Regions from separate parts of the Pseudoalteromonas sp. T1lg21 genome, predicted to be linked through region 1. Evidence: predicted binding sites of a transcription regulator. Region 1 holds the regulator's gene; the other holds the start of a gene.

The links. Region 1 encodes FliA, which starts transcription of late flagellar genes. Its sites were predicted from a motif close to CTAAAGNTNNNNNNNNNNNNGCCGATA; they were not measured.
Region 2: pomA (flagellar motor protein PomA) is a predicted target of FliA. The motif match lies at 1,928-1,954, and genes of this name have one in related genera.

The regions. Positions count from the first base shown of each region.
Region 1 covers NZ_PQBX01000060.1:210,275-213,698, reverse strand. The annotation lists gene C2M25_RS14910 (chemotaxis protein CheA) at 1-591, opposite strand, end outside; gene C2M25_RS14905 (protein phosphatase CheZ) at 607-1,374, opposite strand; gene cheY (chemotaxis response regulator CheY) at 1,392-1,775, opposite strand; gene C2M25_RS14895 (RNA polymerase sigma factor FliA) at 1,816-2,526, opposite strand; gene C2M25_RS14890 (MinD/ParA family ATP-binding protein) at 2,553-3,413, opposite strand; gene flhF (flagellar biosynthesis protein FlhF) at 3,406-3,424, opposite strand, start outside.
Region 2 covers NZ_PQBX01000001.1:393,356-396,779, reverse strand. The annotation lists gene C2M25_RS01810 (hypothetical protein) at 1-40, opposite strand, end outside; gene C2M25_RS01805 (flagellar motor protein MotB) at 170-1,093, opposite strand; gene pomA (flagellar motor protein PomA) at 1,097-1,864, opposite strand; gene xseB (exodeoxyribonuclease VII small subunit) at 2,137-2,379, shown strand; gene ispA ((2E,6E)-farnesyl diphosphate synthase) at 2,384-3,271, shown strand; partial or broken gene dxs (1-deoxy-D-xylulose-5-phosphate synthase) at 3,361-3,424, shown strand, end outside.

The DNA of each region.
Region 1 (3,424 bases):
TTCAGGCTTGCTATCTGCAAGACCACCGCCATCAAACAACATGTCGAAAGCAAATGGGTCATCTTCATCAATATTATCTGTCGCGATATCAGCTGTAACGTCAGGCGTATCGACAACTGGCTCTTCAATAACAGGCTCTTCAGGTGCAACTGCAACATCGCCTGCTACAGAAATATCTTCACCAGCGAGCTCTTCTGCTGTAGGTGGCTGGCTTAATTTATGAAGAACATCTAATAGGGCTTGATCTGCGGGCTCTGGTTGTTCGCGATTTTGAATCGTAGCGAACATTTCATTGATAGTGTCGAGGGCCTGTAGGATTACATCCATCAGCTCAGGTGTAACTGTACGCACACCTTGACGTAATAAATCGAAAACATTCTCTGCACCATGACACGCATCAACAAGCTCTGTCATGCTCAAGAAACCTGCACCACCTTTTACAGTGTGAAAGCCTCTAAAAATGGCGTTTAAAAGATCTTTGTCTTCTGGGTTATTTTCAAGCTCGACTAATTGCTCTGACAAAAGCTCTAAGATTTCCCCTGCTTCAACAAGGAAATCCTGTAATATATCTTCATCGACTTCAAAGCTCATGCAGCTACTCTCCTCTTAGAAGCCCAGACTTGATAATAGGTCATCGACTTCATCTTGTCCTGAGACAACATCATCGCGAGACTCACTATCAATAATCGGCCCTTCAGGACCTGCTAGTGTATCACTGGTCGCAGGTGCTTTTTCTATGGCCTGTTTTTCTTGTTGTTGATGACCATCTTCTTGACTGCCAAACACAGTTAAGAGATTAATTAAACTGTCTTCTACTTCTCGCACTAATTCGATGACTCGGCGGATAACCTGCCCCGTTAAGTCTTGATAGTCCTGCGCCATCAACACATTAGTCATCAAACCTTGTAGTTCGTCGGTTTTGGTGTGCGAGTTATTCATGAACTTATCTAAGCTATGACATAACGATTTAAATTCACCGAGTTCAATTTCTCGGCTCATTAAACGATCCCAAGTGGGTTTTATTGTTGCGATTTCATCAGCAAGTTGTTGTGCAATCGGTAAACTTGCTTCAACCGCATCCATGGTTTTATTTGCGGCGCTTTCTGTCATTTCCATAACATAATTTAAACGCTGCTTAGCGTCTGGGATCGCTTCGGTAGTTAAATCGGCGAGACGAGTATCTAAGTCAAAGTTTTTTAACGCTTCATGAAGCTGACGCGTCAATTTACCGACTTCAGCAAACAACTCTGATTGTTCTTTCGATGCAGCTTCAAGAATCAGCTTATCGGCTTTTTCTTGTTCACCATTTTCAAGATACTCAACAAGTTGACGAGCTTGCTCTAAACTTATTTGAGGCGCAGCAAGTGCTGACATAAGCCTCTCCCCTTAGATTAACCTAAACGTTCGAACACTTTTTCCAATTTGGTTTTAAGTGTCGCAGCAGTGAATGGTTTAACGATATAGCCATTAACACCTGCTTGAGCAGCAGCAACAATTTGTTCTTTTTTCGCTTCAGCTGTCACCATTAATACAGGAATATGCTTAAGGCTATCATCAGCACGAATTGCGCGTAACAAATCAATACCTTGCATACCAGGCATGTTCCAATCTGTTACAACAAAATCAAATTCTTGATTTTGTAGCATTGGTAATGCTGTTGAACCGTCGTCAGCTTCCTGCACATTGGTAAAACCTAAATCCCTTAATAGATTTTTAATGATACGTCTCATTGTAGAAAAATCATCAACAACAAGAATTTTCATGTTTTTATCCAAAACATCCTCCGGTGAGGTTTGAACCTTTATTTACTTACTACTAATTAATCCAGTCATTGATTTTTGCTTTGAGCTTAATCATCGCCTGACCATGTATTTGACTCACACGCGACTCGCTAACATCGAGTATGTGTCCTATTTCTTTTAAGTTCATTTCGTCGTTGTAGTACAAAGACAAAACAAGAGCATCTCTTTCTGGTAACGATTGGATTGCCGTTAATAGAGACTGGTTAAACCGCTCATTTTTAACGTTATTAAACGGTTTGTCTAGTCCTAAATCCTGACCTACTGGTGTGATGACGTCTTCATCTACGCCTAAGTCTTCTATACCTAATACTTTACTCGAATTTACATCATGTAGAATATGATGGTACTCATCCAGTGTAATATCAAGTTTTTCAGCTACTTCAGTGTCTTTTGGTTCACGATTTAGCGTACTTTCTAATTCAGATATGGTTTCAGCCACAAGGCGGGCATTGCGGTGAACTGAGCGAGGAGCCCAATCACCTCTACGAATTTCGTCTAACATCGCACCACGAATACGAATACCTGCGAAAGTTTCGAAGCTTGCACCTTTGCTTGCATCAAAGTTTTTTGACGCTTCAATCAGGCCAATCATACCTGATTGAATTAAATCATCGAGTTGTACACTGGCAGGTAAACGAGCAATTAGATGGCACGCCACTTTTTTAACTAAAGAGGCATGTTTTTCAACAATCGCATTCAGATTCTGTGCTGATTGATATCCCATCGCTTTATTCACCGATGTTGTCATAGTTAGCCGTTTACTAGTTTTTCAATAAAAAATTCTAAATGGCCAGACGGTTGATTAGGGATCGGCCACTTAACTGCTTTTGTTGCTAATGTTTTAAACGCCACCGCTGCCGGTGAGTTCGGGAATAATTCAACAATCACTTTTTGACGACGCGTTGATTTACGCATGTTCTCGTCATAAGGAATGGTTGCAACTAACTCCATTGAAACATCTAAAAAACGATCCGTTACTTTTGAAAGTTTAGCAAATAATTCTTGCCCTTCACGCATACTGCGCACCATATTGGCAACAATTTTAAATTTGTATACGCCATGCTCGCGGCTCAGGACTTTAATAAGTGCGTAAGCATCGGTAATTGAGGTAGGTTCATCACATACAACCACAACAACATCTTGGGCTGCACGAGAAAAGCTTAATACCATGTCAGAAATACCCGCGGCGGTATCGACAATTAAAATATCAAACTCAGTGTTTAACTCGCTAAAAGCGCGAATAAGGCCAGCATGCTCTGAAGGTGTTAATTCCACCATGCTTTGTGAGCCAGACGTTGCTGGTACAATTTTGATGCCTGCAGGGCCTTCAACAAGAATTTCATCAAGCTCACACTCGCCTGATAAAACATGAGATAAGTTACGTTCAACACGAAGGCCAAGCATTACGTCACAGTTTGCCAGACCTAAATCGGCATCTAGTACTAATACACGATTACCTAGCTGACCTAATGCAATTGCGGTATTGAGTGAAACGTTGGTTTTACCCACACCACCTTTACCGCCAGTAACAGCGATAACTTTAACGCCACTATTATTATTTTGATTCATTTTGCGCAGGCCGCTTGCTTGATCTAATACTGTGTTAATCATACATCCCTACT
Region 2 (3,424 bases), on a different contig from region 1:
TGCTCAAGATAACTCTAATTTGTTCAAACCAATCAGGCACAATAAAGCGTCTTAATCAGTTTTATCATCATCACCGCCATCACCATTGCCTGGCATGTAGCTATATTTATCAACTTTTTTCATTTTTATACTCCATTACATGTGTTAATGAAGTTTCACTTTAATTGATTTACGGCCTTACATCAATAGGGTCAGATTCGTGTGCTTTGCCTTGCATGATAGAGATTTCAACACGGCGATTTCGTTTACGATCTTCATCGGTCACATTCGGTACAAGGGGCCTTGTTTCAGCATGCCCTACCACGACCATTCGTGACTTATCAAAGCCTGGTGCTTTTTCCATTTCACTGGCGACTGCCACTGCGCGTTTTGATGATAAATCCCAGTTATTCGTATAAAGCTCATTCGATACTTGGAAATCATCAGTATGCCCTGACACGGTAATTTCGCCCGGCACATCTTTTAACAGCGTGGCGATATCTCGAATAATCGGTTTAAATTTTGGCTGTAAAAACGCACTGCCAGACGGGAATGAACCATTTTCTCGAATGCGAATAATAATTTGTTGGCCTAATGACTCAAGCTCAATTGCCCCATCCATTATTTGCTGTTCTAGCTGCTGGGCAATTTTCTTCACAAGTTCATTTGTTTGTTCTTGATCAGCCGCAGAAATTGACTGTTCCAAGGCTTGTTGCTGAGCCGTACTTTGTGACTCACCACCACGCTTGTTACCACGTTGCTCTTGACGACCACCGGCAGAGCTTTCGTCGCCGGCCTGAAACTCAAGCATTTGCTGCGTCATTTCTACGGTTTGTTGTTGAATCGTTTCAATTGGAGTGGGTTCAGGCTTACCAGGCGTGAACTCCATGGCAATGACTGAGGTTCCTTTAGGAATATCTTTTACTTCTATTTTATTTTGTACACCGAAAGCAAACTTCATAGAGCCGGCAATTTGCTTGAACTTCAGTACATCCATTTCAGAGAAGGCAAGTAAGAGTACAAAGAAACACATTAATAGTGACATTAAATCTGCGAAAGTTCCCATCCAAGCAGGTAAGCCTGGTGGTGGGCATTTGCACTCTTGATCAGACATCCCCTACTCCTCGGTATCAACTTTACGTTTTGATTCAGCCAAGTAGTTTTTCAAGATACCTTCAATCACTTTCGGGTTTTGGCCATCTTGAATACCCAGTACTGCATCAAGAATTAAGCGTTGGTTAAGCGCTTCCTCATCTTTACGCAGCTCTAGTTTTACCTGAATAGGAATAGCAACAACGTTTGCTAAGAAAGCACCATAAAGTGTTGTTAAAAGAGCAACCGCCATTGCAGGACCGATTGCTTTAGGGTCATCCATGTTTGACAACATAGCAACCAGACCGATCAGTGTACCGATCATCCCCATCGCTGGAGCGATATCGGCGAGGGACTTAAATAAGCCTGCACCAATTTCATGGCGAGTAGCAGTAAGGGAAATATCTTTTTGCAGTGTAGCTCGTACCACATCAGCATCATGACCATCCACTAACATATCAACCCCTTTACGCATAAAGCCGTTAGGGATTTCGGCTTCTTCTAATGCTAAGAAACCACCTTTACGTGCTGAGTCAGCTAATTCTACTGCTTTTTCGATTAATTCTTCTGGCGATTCAATTTTGAACATAAAGGCTTTCGCAGCGACCTTACCAATGCCCAAAAATTGCCCCATAGTGAAATTTGATAATACGATAAAAATCGAACCACCAAATACAATGACCACCGAAGGCGTGTTGTAAAACATTGCAACTTGGCCGTCACTACTTAACACCATCGACATAGCAATTAAGCCTATGGCACCAAGAATACCTATTATGGTTGCTAAATCCACATACCCCTCCAGAGGAACAATTACACGACACCCATAGGCATCAAATTTTTATTATTAACTGCTTATCGGCAAGCAATTGAAATACTTAAATCATTAAATGAATTAATTTTATTTTAATGTAAGATTTTTAAGCTACAAGTTTAAGCTGTATCTAAAACCGTAAAAATAGCATATTGAAAATGGATTATGCGTAAAAAAACACATCATTCTTTGACCTAGTTTAGCATTCCCCCTAAAATTGGCCTCACTTTCTAACAGCTATCGAGGCCACAATGGCAACAAAGAAACCAGAAAACTTAAGCTTTGAAGAAGCACTGGATGAATTATCTCAAATTGTTGCACAAATGGAGCAAGGTGAACTGTCGCTAGAGCAGTCACTCAAACAGTTTGAACGCGGCATTGCGTTGGCAAATGCTTCATCTGGTAAGTTACAACAAGCCGAACAAAAGGTTGCCATATTAATGGGCAACGATAGCCAAGCGCCTCTTAGCAATTTTGATTCAAACCTGGACTAATTAAGTGCAATTAAAAGAACAACTACAACGCGCTCGAGAAGACGTTGAAGCACATTTAAATCGCTATTTCGAACGACCACTTAATACCGAAAAAACCATCAAAGAAGCCACGCATTATGGTGTTTTAAATGGTGGTAAGCGCTTACGTCCTTACCTTGTTTATGCAACTGGCCGAATGATGGGCGCAGATAAAGCCGATCTTGATATTCTTGCCGCTGCTATTGAGTGTATTCATAGCTACTCATTAGTCCATGATGACCTACCTGCCATGGATGATGATGACTTAAGACGTGGCCGTCCTACCTGTCATATTGTTTACGGGGAAGCGCAAGCCATACTTGCCGGAGATGCATTACAAACACTGGCATTTGATTTAATCGCCAACCATCAATTTGCAGTTTCAGCTACGCAACAAGTAAAAATGATAGCCTCGTTAAGCAAAGCCTCAGGTATTGAGGGTATGGTAGGTGGACAAGCACTGGATATCGAAGCGACCGATAAACAAATTACTGTTGAACAGCTGGAGCGCATTCACCAGCTAAAAACAGGCGCATTACTTAATTGTGCAATTACACTTGGTGCGTTGTGTGCTAAAAATTGCGATGAACATACCCTCGCGCAATTAAACCTATTTGGCCAAGCAATAGGACTGGCTTTTCAGGTACAAGACGATATCCTTGATGTAGAAGCTGATACTGAAACATTGGGTAAACCACAAGGTTCAGATATTGCAGCTAATAAAGCAACTTACCCTGCTTTATTAGGTATGGCTGGCGCAAAGCAAAAAGCACAAGATTTACTGGCTCAAGCTCATCAAGCTCTTGAGGCAATTGATTACGACACCAGCGAACTGGCGAGCCTTGCTAGCTATATCGTTGAACGTAATTATTAATGCCTACAAAAGAAAGACAAAATAACTAAAAAATCAGAGCAGCAATGGGCTATAATGCACTCTGGTTAGCGAAGGATGTATAAAAAATCATGACACTTGATAGTAGCAAGTATCCATTATTAAGTTTGGTTGACGAACCAGCACAACTGCGTG